Regions from separate parts of the Stanieria cyanosphaera PCC 7437 genome, predicted to be linked through region 2. Evidence: riboswitches for the same ligand, from Rfam matches in the RefSeq annotation. Region 2 holds a riboswitch; the other holds the start of a gene.

Region 1 (10,993 bases), 1.8 Mb from region 2:
ATATAAGAATTCTCACTTTTAAGGCGTTTTGGTCAAGAGTATTTTTATAACTATAGATTGAATGCGGTTCAATCAAGTTGTTTGAATATTTAATACCTAGCTAAAATTGCCTTATAAAAAAAACAACAATGAATCTCAGATTTTCTCAAGATATTGAATCTCTTCTTCAAAGATTGTCTGATCAGCCTCTAACTCTTAGGCAAATTTTGGCAGAAACTTCAGAACGAGGATTTAGTCTAAGTTTAGGTTTGCTGGCGTTGCCTTTTCTTTTTCCTATGCCTCCAGGATTATCTACTATTTTGGGGTTGGGTTGCTTAATTTTGGCAGTCCAAATGGCAATGGGAAGAAAATCACCCTGGCTACCTAAAAAAATAGCTCGATTTGAATTTCCTCGTAAATTCAGTCTAAAACTACTGCACAATGCCAAACGAGTAAATAAATTTTTAGGAAAAGTTGTTCGTCATCGCTGGTTGTCAATTGCAGAAAGTTCTTCTGTCTGGCGAATTAATGGCTTTTGTATTGCCTGGCTAACAATTTTGCTCATGTTGCCAATTCCTTTTACTAACCCTATTCCTGCAAGTGCAATTTTACTTTTAGCAGTGGCTACTTTAGAAGCCGATGGTTTGTTGATTTTCTTTGGCTATGGATTAACCGTATTGAATACTTTATTTTTTGGTTTTATTGGTTATGCCCTTTGGCAAGCACCTCACTTGTTACCCAATTTATTTAGATAAACAACTAATTACCAACTATGAATGTTCCTAAAACTTCCTTCGTTGCTTCTGGTTCAATTCCTGAGATTAGTAAAGATTGGCATACTTTGAACGTTGAAGAATCCTTAGCAATTCTTACCAGTGATTTTAATCAAGGATTAACAGCGAAGCAAATTGAGCAAAGAAAGCAAGCTTTTGGTACAAATGAACTAAAAGAATCTGGCGGTCGCAGTGCTTTAGTAATTTTATGGGAACAGTTTACCAACATCATGTTAGTGATGCTGATTGCCGTGGCAATAGTATCAGCAGTTTTAGATTTTCGTCAAGGCACATTTCCTAAAGACGCAGTAGCAATTTTTGCAATTGTGATTGTCAACGGAATTTTAGGTTATTTACAGGAAAGTCGGGCAGAAAAAGCTTTAGCAGCCCTAAAACGTCTTTCTGCTCCCCAAGTGAGAGTGATTAGGCAAGGAAAAACTACTGAAATTCCTGCCAAGGATTTAGTACCAGGGGATATCATGCTGTTAGAAGCAGGAGTACAAATCGCTGCCGATGGACGTTTGCTAGAAGCCCAAAACCTACAAGTGCGAGAATCGACTTTAACAGGAGAAGCAGAAGCAGTCCTTAAACAAGCTGATGTTATTTTACCTCATGATAGTTCTTTAGGCGATCGCATTAATCTAGTTTTTCAGGGAACGGAAGTAGTTTTAGGCAGAGCTAAAGTAATTGTTACCAAAACAGGGATGGACACGGAAATCGGTCATATCGCTGCTATGATACAGAGTGTAGAAACCGAACCGACTCCTCTACAACAAAGAATGACTCAACTGGGAAATGTCTTGGTAAGTAGTTCTTTGGGTTTGGTTGCTATAGTGGTGATTGGTGGTGTATTACGAACAGGATGGCAGTTTTTTGAACAATTGTTGGAAGTGTCGTTAAGTATGGCAGTTGCCGTTGTTCCAGAAGGATTACCTGCGGTAGTGACAGTTACCTTAGCCATTGGTACTCAAAAAATGGTGCGTCGCCATGCTTTAATCCGTAAACTACCAGCAGTAGAAACTTTGGGTTCGGTAACTACGATTTGTTCCGATAAAACTGGAACTTTGACTCAAAATAAAATGGTAGTGCAGAAAGTTGAGACAGGTTCTTATCACTTTAACGTAACAGGAGAAGGTTATAACCCTGTAGGAGAATTTTTAAGTAAGCAGCATCAGCAACTGCAAACCGAACCAGAAGTTCAACAACTAATGCTTGCTTGTGTAGCGTGTAACGATGCTCTACTACAACAGAAAAAAACCCCCAAACAAACAGAATGGCATATTTTAGGAGATCCAACTGAAGGCGCGTTACTCGCTTTAGCTGGAAAAGCAGGAATTTTTAAAGAAAATCTAGACAGTAAAATGCCTCGGATGGGAGAGTTTCCTTTTTCTTCTGAAAGAAAACGGATGTCTGTGATTGTTGATAACGGAGACGGAACAAGCTCTTACTCCATGTTCACCAAAGGTTCACCAGAATTAATTTTAGAATGTTGCGATCGCATTTTGCTTAAAGACCAGTTAGTTCCAATTACTGCTGAACAAAGACAGCACATTCTAACTGAAAATGACGGCATGGCAAGTAATGGTTTAAGGGTACTGGGTTTTGCTTACAAACCTCTAAGCAGTGTTCCCGACGCAGAAGATCAAGAAAATACTGAACGGGAATTAGTTTGGTTAGGTTTAATTGGAATGCTTGATGCACCTCGTCCCGAAGTTAAAGAAGCTGTCAAACGTTGTCGAAGTGCAGGAATTCGTCCTGTGATGATTACAGGAGATCATCAATTAACTGCTATGGCGATCGCATCGGAACTAGGTATTGCTAGTCCCTACGAGCAGGTATTGACAGGACAAAGATTACAGGCAATGTCTGACTTGGAATTAGAAGAAGCGGTCGATCAAGTAAGTGTGTATGCTCGTGTTTCTCCAGAACATAAACTTCGGATTGTTAAAGCACTTCAAAAACGAGGTAAGTTTGTCGCCATGACAGGGGATGGAGTCAATGATGCACCAGCCCTGAAACAAGCTGATATCGGTATTGCCATGGGTATTACAGGAACAGATGTCAGCAAAGAAGCCAGCGATATGATTTTGTTGGATGATAATTTTGCTACGATTGTGGCTGCGACGGAAGAAGGCAGAGTAGTTTACGATAATATTCGTCGTTTTATTAAATATATTTTGGGCAGTAATATTGGTGAAGTTTTAACGATTGCTGCTGCACCTTTGATTGGTTTAGGTGGTGTGCCACTCTCTCCTTTACAAATTCTCTGGATGAACCTAGTTACTGATGGTTTACCTGCGCTGGCATTAGCAGTAGAACCCGCCGAACCCAACGTGATGAAACGCCCACCCTATAGTCCCAGAGAAAGTATTTTTGCTCGTGGTTTAGGACTTTATATGGTCAGAATTGGGATTATTTTTGCCATTCTTGCGATCGCACTGATGGTTTGGGCTTATAATCACGCTCAAGCTGATGGTAATCCAGAACGCTGGAAAACTATGGTTTTTACAACTTTATGTTTAGCACAAATGGGTCACGCCCTGGCAATTCGTTCTGATACCCAATTGACTATTCAAATCAATCCTTTTTCTAATCCCTATGTTTTAGGAGCAGTTACTTTAACTACCATCTTACAACTACTTCTAATCTACGTTGAACCGTTACGTAATTTCTTTAATACTCATTGGTTGAGTCCTACAGAATTAGGAATTTGTGTCGGTTTTAGTCTGTTGATGTTTGTTTGGATTGAATTTGAAAAGATTGTTTTACGTTTGTTGAAAAAGCGAGGCTAAATCAATTGAATCTAAGTTTTTATTTCTGCCCTCTGCCTTTTGACAATAATTTATGTTCACAAATCAAATAGGATTGCTATATGAAAATAGTGCTTTGTCTATTGATTTCAGTAATGCTTATCTTAGGATATGGACTTCAGCCAGTGGAGGCTAAACCAGTCCAAACCGATGCAGTACTAGTCTGTTATTCTGGAGGTCAAGAAATTGTCCGCAAAACTGTTGTGGAAGGTCCTTTTGCCGATGAATACAAATTTGCTCATGAAGTTAAAGTTATTGATGAGCAAGGAGAACATCAATTAAATTTTGCTGGTGGACTATGTATGATTGATCGTGGTGCAGTTGCGCTAAAAAGCCAGCCCAAACTAAGCGATCGCCTTAGCTGTTATTCTGGAGGTAAAAAGGTGATTGATTTTGAAGTTTATGGTCGAGAAACAACTGTTGATGAATATCTAGAAGGAAGAACTTTTGTAGCCAAAGCTCGTGGCAAAGCCTTTAATTATGATTCTCTTCATCAATATTTAGTTTTTGGTGGGGGCGCGTGTTTGGGAGAAGAAACCTAGAAAAAAAAATAAGTAGCAAATTTGACTACCCGTTTTGAAAAAATGTGTTAAACTTCTGTTTAAATCTAGAGTAAGTTAGCCTAATCCTTGCTTAATAAAATAAGCAAGAGCGGGGGAACCAAATTCGGGGCGTATCTCTATCGATGTAAATAGAGAAGGACATCTCTCAGTCCTAGCCCGTCAGCTAACCTCGTCGGCTTTGAGAGGAGACTGAACAGATAGCACTATAATTGCTGTTTTCAGTATCCTTGGCTGCTAAATACTCTCTACATTAAGCTGTCTCGGGGTTCTGAAAATTATCTCAATTGGGATAATTCTAAATGATACCTAGGATAGCCTAGCTAGTCATTAGGAGAATCAGTATATGTTTAACATTGGCGATCGCGTTCGACATAAAGCAACTGGCGAAGTAGGTACAGTCATCGGTTATGGACATCAGTTTGTTAATGATTTTTACTTGACCACCATCATAGTTAGATTATTGAATTCTACAGTAACCGAATCAGTAGTAGAAGATTTATATACTGAATGGCTTGGTTGGCAGAATGATACTCCACCAAAAGCCGAGCGAAATCTATCTAATTGCTTATATGCAGCCTAAAAAGTTGCAAATATAATACGTTGATAACAAGCCTAATTCTGAAACAGAAACGGGGGAACCAAATTGGGGGCTAATCTCTATAGTTATCAGTAGAGAAGGACATCTCTCAGTCCTAGCCCGTCAGCTAACCTCGTCGGCTTTGGGAGGAAACTGAAGGAAAATCTTTTAACAAATTATCCTCATCAGTATTCCTTAATTGTACTGGTTGAATCTATATTTTAACTAATGGGGGTAATATAAATGAATTTATCAACCCTTGCTGTAGCGGGGCAAGTGGCTTGGGGACGTATCAAGCCAGTAGTTGTTCGAGACACTGTTTTACTACCAGCAGCAGGATTTTTAGGATTAATTGCTGTTTGGTGGGTGATCGCTTTATTTCGACCTGAATTAATGCCCACACCTCCACAAGCATTGATGGAGAATTTAGATTATATTTTTCATCCATTTTATCGTAGAGGACCAGGAGATCTTGGTCTTGGTTGGTTATTACTAGCTAGTTTACGACGCGTTATTATCGGTTTTTTAATTGGGGCTGCGGTAGCTATTCCTGTAGGATTTTTAATTGGGATGTCGAGAAGCGCAATGTTAGCGATCAATCCCCTAATTCAAGTTCTCAAACCCGTATCACCGTTGGCGTGGTTACCGATTGCCCTAGCTATTTTTAATATTGCCGATCCTTCTGCTATTTTTGTTATTTTTATTACTTCCTTATGGTCAACTATTATTAATACTGCTCTAGGAGTATCTAGCGTCCCAAAAGAATATCAAGACGTAGGACAAATGCTAGAGATGCCAGCCTGGAAAAAAATTGTCAAAATTATTCTGCCTGCTAGCCTACCTTATATTTTTACGGGCTTACGGATTAGTTTGGGGATTGCTTGGTTAGTAATCGTGGCAGTAGAAATGCTCACAGGTGGAATTGGCATTGGCTTTTTTGTCTGGGATGAATGGAGTCGTCTCAATCTTAGTTCGGTGTTTTTGGCTGTATTTGTAATTGGTATAACTGGCTTGATCCTTGACTACCTTTTGGGATTAATCCAAATCTGGGTAACCCATCGTCCTGCTAGTTCTTAGTTACTAGAATCAGTCAAGAGATAATTTGGAGTATTGAGATGAATCAAAAACTAAAACGTAGAGCCTTTTTACAAGGCTTATCCGCAACTGCGTCGATGATGGCAATTTCTGGTTGTGCTATTAGTGGCAGTAAAGCTCCCAAAGTTTTAACCGAGGAAGCTTTAGCAGTTGAACCAATCGTCAAACCTGAAAGTTTAGAAAAACCCAATCTAACTATTGGTTATGTTCCTGTTAACGACTGCGCTCCCTTTGCTATAGCTTGGGAGAAAGGTTTTTTTCGCAAGTATGGCTTGAATGTAACTTTAAGTCGCGAATCAAGTTGGGCAAATTCTCGTGATGGCGTAATTTTTGGTCGCCTCGATGCTTCTCCTGTAGTTTCTGGGGCAGTGATGAATGCTAGAGCGGGTGCTGAAGGCGCGCGTCATGCTCCTTTATGTGCTGCCATGACTATTCACCGTCACGGTAACGCCATGACTATGAGTAAAGAGTTATGGGATGCAGGTATTCGTCCCTGGCAAGATTATCAAGGAGATTTGGAGCAATTTGGCAGCGATTTTGCTGGTTATTTTCAAAAAGCTCCCGAACAAAAGCGAGTTTGGGCTGTAGTACTGAGTTCTGCTATTTATGAATACTTTGCCCGTTATCTAGTAGCAGCTACTGGATTAAATCCTGACGAAATGTTTCGCATTATTATTACTCCTCCACCCCAGATGGTTACGAATATGCGGATCGGAGCGATGCAAGCTTATATGGTGGCAGAACCTTGGAATACTCGTGCTATTTCAGGCAATGAGGGTATTGGGTTTACTTTTGCTCAAGGAAGAGAACTTTGGCGAGGACATCCCGATCGCCTTTTGGCAGTGATGGAATCTTTTATTAACGAGAATCCTAAAACTTATCGTTCTTTAGTCAAGGCGATGATCGAAGCTTGCCAATATTGCAGTAAACCAGAAAATCTCGAAGAAGTAGCCCAAATTATCTCCGAGCGTTCTTTTACTGGGGCAAAACCTGAATTAACTAGAGCGGGAATTGTTGGTGATTATAACTATGGTGGTTTTGATGATCAGAAGCGGATTGTTAAAAGTCTAGACACCACTCTCTTCTTCGATCTTCCTGCTGAAGTTTCGAGTATTCCTAACGATCATTCCACCTTTTTATGGCAGTCACACAATCTTTGGTTGATGACTCAATCGACACGTTGGCAACAAATTCGTCAATTTCCCAAGAATGCTGATCAAATTGCGCGGATAGCTTGGCGAACGGATTTATATCGAGAGATTGCTGGAGAAATGGGCATAAAATGCCCGACAGAAGATTATAAAGTTGAGCCAGCCGAAACATTTATCGACAATAAAGCTTTCGATCCTAGCGATCCAGTTGGTTATCTCAATAGTTTTAAGATTAGGGCGAATGCACCTGGTTTATTTTTTATGTCGTAAATTTTTTGTTGAAAAATATTTTAATTTTTAAAGGAGTTAACTATGTTTTATTCCAGCACTTTTACTAGTAATACCTCTACTAATTACAATTCAGAAGAATTTTTAGTGATTGAAAATCTAGTTAAATCTTTTCCTCAACCTGATGGTAGTCGGACGGTAATTCTTGATGGAATTAATTTAACGATTGGTGCAGAAGAATATATTTCCGTAATTGGTCACTCTGGTTGCGGTAAATCGACTTTATTGAGAATAATTGCTGGTTTAGATAAACCAACCTCTGGAATGGTAACTCTAGAAGGAAAAGAAATTCGTAAGCCTGGTGCAGAAAGGATGATGGTTTTTCAAAGCTATGCCCTACTACCTTGGCTAACTGTACGAGAAAATATTCGTTTGGCAGTAGATGAAGTCTTAAAAAAAGCTACGCGTGCCGAAAAAGTCAGTTTAGTTAACGAGCATATTGCAATGGTTAATTTAACTGCTGCTGCCGATAAATATCCTGATGAACTTTCTGGGGGGATGAAACAAAGGGTAGGAATTGCCCGTGCTTTGATTACTCGCCCGAAAATGTTACTGATGGATGAACCATTTGGAGCATTAGACGCTTTAACTAAAAGGAAACTGCAAGCACAAGTACTAGAAATTTGGGAAAATCATCGACAAGCAGTCATGATGATCACCCACGATGTAGACGAAGCAATTTATATGTCCGATCGCATTATTTTAATGACTAATGGTCCGGAAGCAAAAATTGGAGAAATTATTACTGTACCTTTTGACCATCCCCGCGATCGCGCCTCGCTACAAAATTCTCAAGAATATTATGAGATTAGAAAAAAAGCTTTAGATTTTCTGGAACACTATAGTTAATTGTGGGCAATTAATGGTAAAAACAAGTGACCAAAATGAGCGAACAAGATCCTTTTGACTTAAATCGTTTCATCAACACACAAAACCAAGTTTTCGACCGCGTTTTGGCAGAGTTAAAAAATGGTCGCAAGCGATCGCATTGGATGTGGTACACATTTCCTCAGCTTGACGGATTAGCTCAAAGTACAACTTCAAAATATTACGCCATAAAAAGCCCCGAAGAAGCGATCGCCTATCTTAATCATCCAGTTTTAGGAGCGAGAATTTTGGAATGTGCAAATACGATTGTTGCCATTGAAGGAAAAACAGTTTCAGAAATCTTTGGTTATCCTGATGATCTCAAACTTAAATCGTCTATGACATTATTTTCTGAAGTTTCCGCAGAGCCTATATTTATTCGTGTCCTTGATCGGTATTTTCATGGCGATCGAGATGATAGAACACTTCAACTATTAAAAAAGCTCAAAAATACAAAATAATTTGCTCTTATTTTTTTACTGAGTGATCGATTGAAGCGTAAATCATGGGATAGTGTTGTTGCCAGCGATCGCAACTAGCGCACTCAACAATAACGCCATTAATTCAATTACAGTTAAAGTCCCAAAACGCATCTGTCGTTTTAATAAAGACTTATGTTGCAGAGGCCAGACACAGACTAAAAGCTCCGAAAGCTAAAGCTACAATCATTCCTGTAAGTCGGTCTTCATGATAGAACCAAGCAACGATGGGAGCGAGTAAAATTGTGGCACTAATTAAGAAGGTATTGATTTTTAGCGATCGCTCAATTGGCTCAAATTCTTCAGTCTCGATCAAATTTAGATGCTTTATTTGGTTCTTATGATGATGATAAGAAGGAAGCACAAAGAATTTAAACTTGAGCAAAAAAATCGATCTTGCTGTTTGAAACAAGACCGACAATTAATTAAAAATCTTTATTCAATCTAATTAGCAGGAGGATTAGAAGCCGAAGGACGACGATTAATAACTTGGTCGATTAAACCATATTCTTTTGATTCTTCAGCAGACATAAAGAAGTCTCTTTCGGTATCTTCTTCAATTTTTGACAGAGGCTGTCCTGTATGATCGGCAAGATGTTGATTTAATTTTTGTTTGAGATAGAGAATTTCTTTTGCCTGAATTTCAATATCTGTAGCCTGTCCTTGTGCGCCACCTAAAGGTTGGTGAATCATGATTCTCGAATTGGGTAAACTCATGCGCTTACCTTTGGCACCTGCACTTAGTAAAAATGCACCCATTGAAGCAGCTAACCCAATACAAATTGTACAGACATCAGGACGAATTTGATTCATGGTATCAAACATTCCCATGCCAGCAGAAACCGAACCACCAGGAGAATTAATATAAAGATAAATGTCTTTTTCTGGGTCTTCGGCTTCTAAAAAGAGTAACTGCGCAACTATTAAGTTGGCGATATCGTCATCAACTTGCTGTCCGAGAAAGACAATTCTTTCACGCAACAGACGAGAATAAATATCAAAAGCGCGTTCGCCACGACCAGAACTTTCAATAACTGTAGGAATCATGAAGTTTTTTTTATTGCGGTTTGTTTTGATTGTAACTAAATCAGTTCCCAGTAGAGACGTTGCTTCGCACCCTTCAGGAACATGAAACGTCTGTACACTCTTCAAAAATTAGCTGTTCAACTTTTTGAATTGTAGCCTTAAGATCGTCATTGACTAGACAATGCTTAAACTCATTTTGGGCTGCTATTTCTTCTTTTGCTCTACTTAAACGACGAATAATAGCTTCTTCTGAATCTGTTCCGCGTTTTCTAATTCTTTGTTCCAATTCTTGCAAAGAAGGAGGCAAAATAAAAATACGTTGGGCAGCAGGAAAAATTTTTGCGATCGCTCTAGCTCCTAGCAATTCAATTTCTAACAGAACCAATTTACCAAGCTGGATTTGCTCTTCTACTTTTACTTTAGGAGTACCGTAATAATTACCTGCATACTCCGCCCATTCTAGTAGTTCTCCTCGATGTATCATCGCCTCAAATTGAGACTGATTAACAAAGTAATAATCTTTGCCATCGATTTCCCCAAGGCGGGGTTTTCTGGTTGTAGTTGAAATTGAGAGATAAATCTCAGGGTGTCGTTGGAGGAGCGATCGCACAATTGTTCCTTTGCCGACACCACTAGGACCTGTAATGACAATGAGTTTTCCTGCTACCATTTTTTAATTGCTATTAGCTTGGGTGTCCTTACTACCCACAAAGCGGTGTGCTACAGTTTCTGGCTGAATTGCTGATAATACCACATGAGAAGAATCAGTGATAATTACTGCCCGAGTTCGACGACCATAAGTAGCATCTACTAATTGTCCTCGTTCTCTCGCTTCAGTAATAATCCGCTTAATTGGTGCAGACTCAGGACTGACAATAGCAATAATTCGATTAGCCGAGACTATATTTCCGAAACCAATATTGATTAATTGTATATCCATAATTTTGAACTGCCATTAACTGTAATGAAGGCAATTGAGAAAATATAATCATAATGTTATAGATAAAAATCCAGCTTTACAAGCTTAAAAGTCATATAAACAATGATATTTAACTAATTTTTAGCTTTTTTTCAGTTTTTCTTACTACCGCCTTAAGTACAATCTTTTACCAACGCCAGCAAACTCAATGCTTGAACCTGTTAAATTGCTAATGATTGATTTTTTTGATTGATTATTATGCAACCTGTAGACTATACCACCTTAATAGCTGTTAGCAGCGATCTTAAAAGTAATTGGTTACCAGCGAGGATCGAACAAGTTTATCAACGCGATCGCTATACAATTAATCTTGCTCTCCGTAATCTTAAAACTAGAAAATGGTTGACTATTGGTTGGCATCCTCAAGCAGCAAGAATTTGTCTTGGTTCTCCTCCTCCTCGTGTTC
Region 2 (10,993 bases):
AAACGAACCAAAGCTGCATCTTTGCGGAATCTTTTGTGCTAAAGAAGCCCTCAAAAAAGCTGCCCCTGAATTAATTAATCTACGCATGGAAGAAATTAGAGTCACTCATCAACAAGGTAGACCTTTAATTACGACAAGCGATCTTACTATTAATTCTACTTTTAATTTTCAAGTAAGTATCAGTCATGCTTCTAACTACGCTGTAGCAATGGTGTTGGCAATTAAATTAAATTAATCAAATATGATGATATTTTCTGTCTAATTGTTCACGGTAAGCAACGCATTACGGCAGATACTGCCCTTCGTTTAGCTCGTTATTTTAATATGTCACCACGGTTTTGGTTGGGATTACAAATGGATTACGATCTAGACGTAGTTGAAGATGAAATCGGAGAGCGATTAAACAAGGAAGTAGCTGTTTTGACCAGTAAACAAGAATATAACTAAAAAATATGCAAGAATATCTGCAAAACAGTGAAATTATTGACTGGCAGCATCCAGAAATTTTAAAACTTGCCAAGAAAATTGCCTCAGAATATCAAACACGCGAAGAAATAGCAAAAGCTTGCTTTGAGTGGGTTCGAGATGAGATTTATCACAGCGTTGACTATCAAATGAATCCAGTTACCTGTCGTGCTTCGGATGTACTCTACTACAAAACAGGATATTGCTACGCAAAAAGTCACCTTTTAGCAGCGTTGCTACGGGCAAATAACATCCCCGCAGGATTTTGCTATCAAAGATTAAGTATTGACGACCGAGGTGAGCCTTATAGTTTACACGGTTTTAACGCAGTTTATTTATCTAAAATTGGTTGGTATCGTATTGATGCCAGGGGAAATCGAGAAGGCGTTAATGCTCAGTTTACTCCACCTCATGAAAAGTTAGCTTTCAAAATTCAGTTTTCCGAAGAAGCAGATTTTCCAGCCGTACTCTCAGAACCGCTTCAAGTTGTCGTGAAGGCATTACAAACTCAAAGTACATGGGATGAGATGCTTTGTAATCTTCCCGATATTTTTTTAAAAGATGCAGAAAACTTTGGTTTAGATAAAACGAACTTGATATGAAAAGTTTACTCGATAATAATTTTAATAATTCAGTTGTAGCTAAAATAGCTGACATTGGCATTAATATAACCAAAAAAATTTATTGTTCTCTATCCCATATTTGGGAACGGGGTTTATTTTACAAACTTAGATTTAATTTGAGTCAAAGCACGATACCCAATCCCCTAAAACTAGTTCAAACTAATTCCCAATCCAATCTTTCGATAGGGAAAGAGGAAACAATTGTCGTAGTTGGTATTGGCATTGCTGCATTTTCCTTTCTGCGCGCTTTGCATCGTCTCGGTTATCAACAAGTCAAAATTGTTGCTCGCGATAATTTTTTTGGAGGTAAATGCGTTAATAATGGCTGTATGCCTTCAGAATATTACACCGCCTATCGTCATCAAACACCAACATCAATAGTCGAGCAAGGACAGCAGTTTGTTTCTTCTCTGCGTCAAATTACTCAACAAAGTTTCCAAGAACTTGGTTATCCTATCATTTCAGGAGAAGTAACGACAGTAAAAAATAAAGAAATCCTCTTAAAAACGGGAGAGAAAATAAGTTTCGACCGTTTAGTTTTAGCTACAGGCAATCAAATAAAGGAATTTCCTTGGCTAGAAAATACTTGTTCCCTACAAGATTTTTGGACAATTACCGATGGCAAATTAGTTATTGTTTCTGAAGGCAATCTCGCCTCTTTATCCTATGCCGATATTGCGTGCGATCGCGTACGCGCCTGCGGAGCAGATCGCAGTATTGACACTACAGTTATATTTACATCTAATCCCCCACTTACTCATTTACCATCCTGGCAGTATTTTCGACGAGAATTAGAAAAAAGAGGTATTAAAATTATCGTTCCTGCCAAAATTCAAGAATGTAAACCCAATAATTTAACAATTAAAGTTCGAGGTAAATTAGAAACTATTTCTTTCGATCATCTACTATATGACGGCGTACCAGAGTTGAATTTACCCGAAATAGATGGCAAGACTAAAACAATTTTAGACCTCGATCTTCAACAAGCTAATGTAATTGGTCGTCCGGATATCTATGTATTAGGTGATGCTTCCGGTTTTCTTTCCGCGACAGAAGCAGAATTACAGGGTAAAAAATTAGCTCGTGCTTGGTCTAGTGGTGAAACAATTAAAATAACTGATTTTGAACGTTTACCTCTTAGATTGCACGCTCGTAAATCTTTAGCTATAGTCGGTTCTCCCTGGACACTTCTATCTCCCCAATGGCGATCGCTTGATTTTAAGGGATTAGGTTGGTCAGCAGTTTATAATGAAACTGGCAAACTCTGGTATTTATACAACTCCTCAGAACAAAAAGTCGAGGCAATTCATATCTGTCATCGAGATGCTTCAGAGTTAATTGCTTTAGCTTCAGTATTAATTGAACTCCCCGTAACTGATTCTCGCTGGTTGAGTTGTTCTGTTCATCCGAGTGCTGCGGAAATTTTTAAGTTATTGATTGAAGATATAGAAGCTATTACTGATAAAAACCAGCAAAATGGTTCTTTATTAGGAACTCAATCTCCTAATACAGATAATAGCAGCGATATTCTCCGCTTACCCCCACTATCTCAGTGGAATCAAAATTCTCTTTATCAAACAGCATTTTCTGCCGAAGAGCGATCGCTTGGTATTTTAGACCGCAATCCTCAGTTATACTTTGCCATTCTCTTAGGAATTAAACATCTGTTAAAACATGATCAAAAGTCAGAAACTATTCTATTAAGATGTTCTTCGGAAGGTCATTATTTTGTGTCGGGAATAGATTTTAATTATGAAGTTAATGAAACTTCTGCTGCTGTTACCGTTAGTATTCAAGAGAAGCAAGTAACGTTATTTTCTTCAGTTTAGTCTGGTTAATTTCTATAACTAGTATTTTACTAGTATTTATATCTTGAAGATGCCTAATAATTGATTAATTAACTTGATTATTACGATACCAAGTGTCTAAAGCCATTTGATGGATTATTCGCCATGGTTGATGATGTTTTCTAGCTAAATTAGCACAGTCTTCGTATTCTGGTTGAATATTAATAATTTGTTTTGCTTGTTCTTGTTTTTGACTAGCAATTTTTATTCTAACTGCACCATATTGAGTTGTAATTGTTTGAATTTCTCTGTCTAAAACACTTCTTTGTTGACTAAAGCGACGAATGCCTAAAGTAGTAGTTTCTCTAAAGATAATTTCTTCACAAATAACTGCTTGCTCTGGATGACAAATAACAGTTAATAAAATACCCGAACGAGATTTTTTCATGCCTATGGCTTGAGTAAAAACATCCAAAGCACCTACTGCTAATAATTGTTCTAAAGTATAAGCGATCGCTTGAGGATTAAGATCATCAATTTGTGTTTCTAAAACTGTAATTTCTTCTTGGGTGATCGTTTGATTGGTAATGGTGTTTTCTTGTTCATCAATAGTTCCTAACCATAACCGCAAAATATTTGGCAGAGGTAAATCTAAAGAACCAGCACCCAAACCAATCTTTTCAATTGTCATTGCTGGCGGATCACCAAAACGAGTCGCTAAAGTCGTCGCGATCGCTGCTCCTGTAGGCGTAACTAACTCTTTTTTGATACCATTATTATAAACTGGTACTTTTCTTAATTCCCATAACTTTAAAACCGCAGGCACAGGAACGGGTAATAACCCATGCTCCGCTTTAACCATACCACCGCCTGTAGGCATAGCCGAACAGTATAAACGCTCAATTCCCAACCAATCTAAACCTAAACAAGTTCCCACAATATCTACAATGGCATCGGTTGCACCCACCTCATGAAAATGTACTTTTTCTGGAGCAATGCCGTGTACTGCCCCTTCTGCGATCGCTAATTGGTGAAAAATTTGCAAACTCCAATCAGTTACTCGTGGTGGTAAACCAGCAGTGGTAATAATTTGTGTAATTTCTGGTAAATGTCTAGCATGATGATGATTATGTTTAGTTGCTAATTGTAAATCAATATGAACTTTTGTTGCTAATTGTCCTTGACGATGAACTTGTTCACTCCTTAATTGATATTCCTGAGAAATACTAAGACTGTTCAATCGATCTATTAAATACTCCCAAGGAAGACCTAAATCTATCAATGCTCCCAAACACATATCACCAGCGATTCCGGTGGGACATTCTAAATAAACACACTTTACCATTACTACTATTCAAAGGATTTTAATTATCAAAGCTGATAAACATATTTTCTCATTATTAGGAATTGAACATGGCTACTATTTACGAACTAAATCCCTATAATCCTCAACCTCGTTCGATTGAAGCAATTGCCACTGCTTTAAAAAAAGGTGCAGTAATGTTATATCCTACCGATACTGTTTATGCGATCGGTTGCGATCTTAATGCTAAATCTGCGGTAGAACGAGTCAGAAAAATTAAACAAATGTCCAATGATAAACCCCTGACTTTTATCTCTTCTTCGTTATCAAATATTTCTCAATATGCTTGGGTAAGCGATCGCGCCTATAGAATTATGAAACATTTAATTCCAGGTGCGTATACTTTTTTACTTCCTGCCACCAAATTAGTACCGAAATTAGTAATGAGTCCAAAACGAAAAACTACGGGTATTCGCGTACCAGATCATCAAGTGTGTCAAGACTTATTAAAAGCTTTAGACAATCCCATTATTTCTACTTCGGCTCATCTACCGAACCAAGAAGGAGAATTTCCAACAATTGGCGTAGAAAAAGCTAGATTATTTGATGTTTTAGATAAATCTGTCGATCTTATCCTTGATAATGGTGTAGAACCAGGATTTCAATTATCAACAATTTTAGATTTGACTACTGAAGAACCAATGATCATTCGCAAGGGTTTAGGTTGGGAAGAAGCAGAAAATTGGTTATCTGTTTTGAGTTAAATCTATTGAAACTAAATTAATGTCAAGAAGATTTTGTCTTTGAGGTTATAGCACTACGGGAAAATATTAGGAAATTATGTTGTTCTCTGTTGCCGTCTTAGTCGATTACACTTTCAGAGGAAACCTCTGTGTGTCTTAACCTAAAAGCAAGCGTACTGCTATAGATGATAGAACTGTCTGCAAAGCAATAAATTTGTTGGTGTTATTCCTTTATACATGGATGACCCTCCGACAAATTTTTAGATTTTTCAACGATAATTGTTTGACGGTCATAAATTTTGGTAAATATAACAGTAAAGCCTCATTAGTTAAATAACTTACATTCTTAAAAGTTAAGTAAATATACAAAATATTACAAAAAGTTCAATTAAAAACTTCATAGCTGTGATTTATGTTCATCTGTATATGTGCAAATTACTTAAGTAGTCATATGCAGAATAAACTTGGTTAAAATAATTTTTTCTAACATCCTTTTTCAGGATATTTACTGTGAAACAAGAATTGAAGGCATGGAATTATGGCAGAACTGAAAGTTTATACCAAAGTATTTAGAATTTTGGCTAAAAATATTCGAGATTTAGAACAAGACATTCAAACTTTACGACAAGAGCAATCCAAAATAACAGCAGTTAGTCAACCAAGTTTCACTGTAGAAATGAAGTTAGAAATTGCAGAGCTTTTGAGCAAGCCAGTTTAGCTGTTATTGTTGACAGCAATTAAATGTTTGAGAAGTATTTGATTAATCCTAATTGATGAAATTAGTTAAATTAAGTAGTCGGGCAAAATTAATTAGTTAGTACAGATAAGGCAGTAGTCCTTCGCTTCGCTCAGGAGGAGAAAGAGGGCAGGAGGAAATTTAAAATGTATAAATAATTATGCTTAAATACTTAACTGTTTTTACGTAAACAATTTTGATTTCAAATTAACTATTTATAACCGTTTTCGCTTCTATGAGATACACCTTAAGATACGGGTTGATGGTTGATTTTTCATGATTAATAGTTGATTGAGATTTACCTTATCAATATCAAAAACGCTATATTGTTTTTGTGTTTAATTCACTACCCTGAAGCCCTGAAAAACCGCAGTTTATCTTTTCACTCTCTTCGTTTTGTTTGTTGAGGAATAACTTTAGACTTAAGGCAAAATAAGCTTCATAATTTTTTAGATGAAGTACGATTGCTCAATGGTCATTCTAAATTCAATAAATAATTTCGCAAAATACCTCTGTTTGTATAGAATAGACGGACTTGATATTAATTAATGTCCAAGATTGATTGTTTGCTCAAAGTAAAGTAACCTCCAAACAATGATAAATTGTCCAGATATAATGGGTAAACTTGATGAAAAACAATTTTTAGCGGTCAATTATGTTTGCCCTAGTACTAGTTTTTGCTTTTACTTTAGTAGTAATATTTATATTAATTAAACTTATAGATATTATTTTAAATAATACTTACCAACTCAAATATAATAATTTAAAATTAGCTGTAACTACAATTACCTTTGTTTTAACTTTTATTTTTTCTCTGATAATTGTTGTACTTGGAGTAAATTTGATTTTTTTTGGGTTAAATTTGGTCGGTTTAAAGCAAAATATTGCTCAAGCTGATATTAATGTTGATTTATTTGACTGTCCTTCTTTATTAGAAACAATTTATCACAACGAAAATCAAGTTTATCAATTTGAAAAGCATCGCTATATTGAAGAAGTAGCTCCACTTTTTACTATTAAAATAGAATACGAACAAGGAGCTAAAAGGTTACGAGAACAAGCAGGAAAATATCAGAATTTAAAAATTAGTAGCAAATCAATTAATGTAGTCCAAGAAATTTCGCAAAAGTTACTTGAAAAAGCCCATTTATTTGAAGAGCGTGTCAAAATTAAAGCTGATTCGTCTGGTACTAAGCAAATCTTAAAATTATTAGAAAAGATGGATCAAGTTACTGAAGAAAGGCTTAGACTGATCGATCGCGTTAAACAAAAATGCACTAATATTTAATTTCAATGCATCTAATTGATTGGCTCATCGTTGTATTGTATTTGTTAGTTACGATGGGAATAGGTTTGTACTTATCTCGTCGTGCTGCCACTAGTTTAGTTGATTTTTTCGTTTCTGGACGTTCTTTATCTTGGTGGTTAGCAGGAACAAGTATGGCTGCAACTACCTTTTCGATTGATACTCCTCTCTATGTCTGTGGTATTGTTGCTAGTCGCGGTATTGCTGGTAATTGGGAATGGTGGAGTTTTGGCATCTCTCATGTTGTTTTAATTTACATCTTTTCCCGACTTTGGCGACGTTCAGAAATAGTTACCGATGCCGAATTAACTGAGATACGCTATGGCGGAACAACCGCAGCAGTTTTAAGGGCAACTAAAGCTTTTTTGTTTGCAGTTCCGATTAATTGTATTGGAATTGGTTATGCCATGTTAGCTATGGTTAAAGTAGTTGATGCATTGCAGTTATGGCAAAGTTTAGGCTTTAATCCTGGAGAAAACCTTAAAATTTGGAGTGTAGTCGGAGTTAGCATCTTTGTGCTGATTTATTCTGGGTTTTCTGGGTTATGGGGAGTAGTTACAACTGATTTTTTTCAATTTTTCTTAGCTTTAATTGGTGCGGTAGTAGTAGCTATCTACGCAGTTAATCATGTGGGTGGTATTGCCGAATTAATACCACAAGTTCAACAAGCAACTGCAATCGATGTATTATCATTCTTTCCAGTGCAATTAGGGTGGCAAGGATTTAGTTGGAATGATGCAGCAGGAATTACTGCTAGTACGTTTGCTGCTTATTTATTAGTTCAATGGTGGTCATTTCGTCGTAGTGACGGTGGCGGAGAATTTATACAGCGTTTAATAGCTGCTAAAGATGAAGCTGAAGCAGAAAAAGCTTCTTGGTTTTTTAATATTTTGAACTATATTATCCGTACTTGGCCTTGGATTATTGTTGCTTTAGTAGCAATTGTTATTTATCCTGATTTAGAAGATCCCGAATTAAGCTATCCCAAATTAATGCTAGATTTTTTGCCCCCTGTAATGTTGGGATTAGTGGTAGCTTCTTTAATTGCTGCTTTTATGAGTACGGTTTCTACTTCGATTAATTGGGGTGCATCTTACTTGACTAACGATCTATATCTGCGTTTTTTGCATCCTAATGCAACTCAAGCTGAATTAGTATTGGCAGGAAGAATAGCTTCAGTATTGGTAACTGTTTTAGGAGCGATCGCAGCTTTTTATGCTACTGATATTACCACAGTTTTTCGTTTAGTGATAGCGATCGGAACTGGTCCAGGTTTAGTTCTAATTTTGCGTTGGTTTTGGTGGCGAATTAATGCAGCAGCCGAATTAGCAGCAATGATTGGTGGATTTAGTATTGGACTATTTACTAGTGTTTTTCCTGGTTTTAATCAAATTTTTGCTGATTTTGGTGGGCGTTTAATGTTTATTTCCTTGGTAACAGCGATTATTTGGTTGACTGTTATGTGGCTTACTCCTCCAGAAACTGATGCCGTCCTTGATAATTTTTATCGTCGAGTTCGTCCAGGAGGAATTGGTTGGCAACGTCAAAGAGAACGGACTGGTTTACCATCGGCCCAAGATTTAGGTAGAGATCTCCTCAAAGTTGTAGCAGCTAGTTTATTATTATTTGGTTTAATGTTAGGAATTGGTGGCTTTTTATTATTACAACCACTGACAGGATGGATAGCTTTGATTGGTGCTGTCTTTGGAGGATTTTGGTTGCGTCAACTCAATAAAAAAAGAATATTAATTATGTCACGACCAGGTTTAGAAGATTAGTGATTTAATCAAGTTATTAATCTCTTCAAAAGCAGTCTTGCTAAACAAAAGGCACATATGCGACTACGAAGTAGCAGCAGGTGCGGTCAGCTTCGCTGGCGCAGAAGCGATCGCTCTTGGTTACAAAAGTTATTTATTAATTGTAAATAATTGTGCTATAGTTGCTAAGAAGTTACAGTAAGTCAGCCTAATTCTTAAGCTATTAATTTTAATTAATTACTTAAGCTTATAAGAAACGGGGGAACCATAATCTGGGGCTAATTTTCATTGTTAATCTGTGAAAAAGAACAACTCTCAGTTCTAGTCCGTCAGCTAACTCCGTAGGCATTGAGAGTGGACTGAAGAGTCAACATTTCTGCAATGTCTTGTACTCATCAGTTTTGCTCATTGGTACTGCTGTGTTTTGTACCTAACCGCTTAATTGTGAGACATTGCCAATGGAATTAAGTATAAATTCTTCCACAAACAATTATCTTGACCAATTAAGTTTAAAACAGCCTTATATTTTGATTTGGCTCAACCTTATGCTTAATAGCATTGTTTTATATTAGTTTTTCATTATTGCTCCTAATTATTTTTTTTAACTAAATTAGCTCAAGTAAAAGTTCAGTAAATACAAAAAATACTAGAGATAAATAGTTAATTAATACTCATCAATATCTGTATCAATAGTAGAAATTATCTACGTCAACTTTCTGCTTAATTACATTAATTTCTAGAAAATATGATTTCATCTACTATGCCGGCTTTAGTTACCGCCTTGACCTTTGTGGCTGTCATTACAGCAATTATGACAGAAAAGATTCATCTGACCATTGCAGCATTTTTAGGTGCCTTAGTCTTAATTTTTGCTCACATCATGACTTTGACAGAAGCAGTAGAATACATCAGTCGAAGTTACTCTACCCTAGCTTTATTTTTTGGAGTTATGGTATTAGTCAGGGCATTTGAACCAACTAAAGTTTTTGATTATTTAGGTACTCAAATGGTTATCCTTGCTAAAGGACAAGGAAAGAGACTTCTACTTGCAATCGTGGCAATAACTACTCCCATTTGTGCAGTTTTACCAAATGCTACGACTGTAATGTTACTTGCTCCTTTAGTTCCGCCAATTGCCGAGGAAATTGGGGTTGATTTTGTACCTTTATTAGTTTTGATGGTACTAGTAGCAAATAGTGCAGGATTACTCACTTTAGTAGGAGATCCCGCTACTTTTTTAGTAGGAGATGCAGTTAATCTTAGTTTTACTGATTATTTATCACGTTTAAGTTTAGGTGGAGTACTAGCAGTAGGCACTATTGTAGTACTAGTTCCATTTTTGTTTAGAGATATCTGGAATAAAAAACTAGACACCTTAGCAAATTTACCCCACCCAAAAATTAATCATCCTCGTGTCTTAATGTTGGGTGGATTAATTATTAGCTTTGTTCTATTATTTTTTGTCATTGGTGAATTATTACCTGTTCCAATTCCTCCCCCTGCTACAGCATTAATGGGTGCTGCTTTAGCTTTATGGTTAGCGCAATCTACCAAAATTGATACTGTTAATAACATTCTTCAAGATGTAGATTGGAGTACTCTTCTATTCTTTATGTTTGTCTTCGTTTTAATTGGAGGACTAGAAAAAACAGGGGTAATCAATAGTTTATCAGGATTTTTGGGAGTAATAATTGGTCAAAATATTTTCTTGGGTTCTTTGTTACTAATTGCTTTTGTTGGTTTGTTATCAAGTGTCGTTCCCAACATTCCTTTAGTAGTAGCAATGATTCCTTTACTCAAACAGTATTTAGTTAATGTTGGTTTTGTTGGTTCAGAAATATTATCTCCCGATTTTGCAGGTCAAATACCCGTTGAAGTTTTACCTTTATTTTATGCGATGATGTTTGGTGCAACTTTAGGAGGTAATGGTACTTTGGTAGGTGCTTCTTCTAATATTGTTGCAGCAGGAATTGCTGAACTACACGGTAGACGAATTTCTTTTAAAAAGTTTCTTCGTTATGGTTTACCTGTGATGGGCGCTCAATTACTAGTATCTGCCGTTTACATGACTGTCTTTTTTCTACTGTAACTAAAGGAATACTCCAGATTTAAAATTTAAAACTGAGATGAATATATAGTGCTATATTTATTGTCTATCTGTAATTGTTTCAGAAGTAGCGGGTTTCATTCTCGTTTCAATTTCCTCTAAAGTCTGAATCACTAGACGTTTCGCCTGAAGTCGCCAACCCCATTTCTGAAGGTTAAAAGCAATG

The links. A riboswitch is a leader RNA that binds a small molecule or an ion and turns the genes downstream of it on or off. The one in region 2 is predicted to bind cyclic di-AMP.
Positions count from the first base shown of each region.
Region 1: it holds a riboswitch for cyclic di-AMP, as region 2 does, so the genes downstream of both, STA7437_RS10090 (hypothetical protein) here and STA7437_RS01995 (ArsB/NhaD family transporter) in region 2, are expected to answer to the same signal.

Region 1 is NC_019748.1:2,309,029-2,320,021, forward strand. Features, by position in the region: gene STA7437_RS10075 (exopolysaccharide biosynthesis protein) at 129-734, shown strand; gene STA7437_RS10080 (cation-translocating P-type ATPase) at 752-3,544, shown strand; gene STA7437_RS10085 (hypothetical protein) at 3,658-4,104, shown strand; cyclic di-AMP (ydaO/yuaA leader) riboswitch at 4,172-4,318, shown strand; gene STA7437_RS10090 (hypothetical protein) at 4,469-4,705, shown strand; cyclic di-AMP (ydaO/yuaA leader) riboswitch at 4,725-4,859, shown strand; gene ntrB (nitrate ABC transporter permease) at 4,946-5,779, shown strand; gene STA7437_RS10100 (CmpA/NrtA family ABC transporter substrate-binding protein) at 5,818-7,218, shown strand; gene STA7437_RS10105 (ABC transporter ATP-binding protein) at 7,261-8,085, shown strand; gene STA7437_RS10110 (DUF1810 domain-containing protein) at 8,121-8,564, shown strand; gene STA7437_RS10115 (hypothetical protein) at 8,716-8,898, opposite strand; gene clpP (ATP-dependent Clp endopeptidase proteolytic subunit ClpP) at 9,027-9,680, opposite strand; gene gmk (guanylate kinase) at 9,703-10,278, opposite strand; gene remA (extracellular matrix/biofilm regulator RemA) at 10,282-10,548, opposite strand; gene STA7437_RS10135 (Rqc2 family fibronectin-binding protein) at 10,786-10,993, shown strand, end outside.
Region 2 is NC_019748.1:468,769-479,761, reverse strand. Features, by position in the region: gene STA7437_RS24600 (4'-phosphopantetheinyl transferase superfamily protein) at 1-235, shown strand, start outside; partial or broken gene STA7437_RS27320 (HigA family addiction module antitoxin) at 262-447, shown strand; gene STA7437_RS02030 (transglutaminase-like domain-containing protein) at 453-1,067, shown strand; gene STA7437_RS02025 (FAD-dependent oxidoreductase) at 1,064-2,917, shown strand; gene larC (nickel pincer cofactor biosynthesis protein LarC) at 2,982-4,220, opposite strand; gene STA7437_RS02015 (L-threonylcarbamoyladenylate synthase) at 4,289-4,942, shown strand; gene STA7437_RS02010 (hypothetical protein) at 5,460-5,639, shown strand; gene STA7437_RS02005 (hypothetical protein) at 6,313-6,945, shown strand; gene STA7437_RS02000 (sodium:solute symporter family protein) at 6,951-8,741, shown strand; gene STA7437_RS26415 (hypothetical protein) at 8,779-8,922, shown strand; cyclic di-AMP (ydaO/yuaA leader) riboswitch at 8,949-9,082, shown strand; gene STA7437_RS01995 (ArsB/NhaD family transporter) at 9,466-10,809, shown strand; gene STA7437_RS01990 (hypothetical protein) at 10,867-10,993, opposite strand, start outside.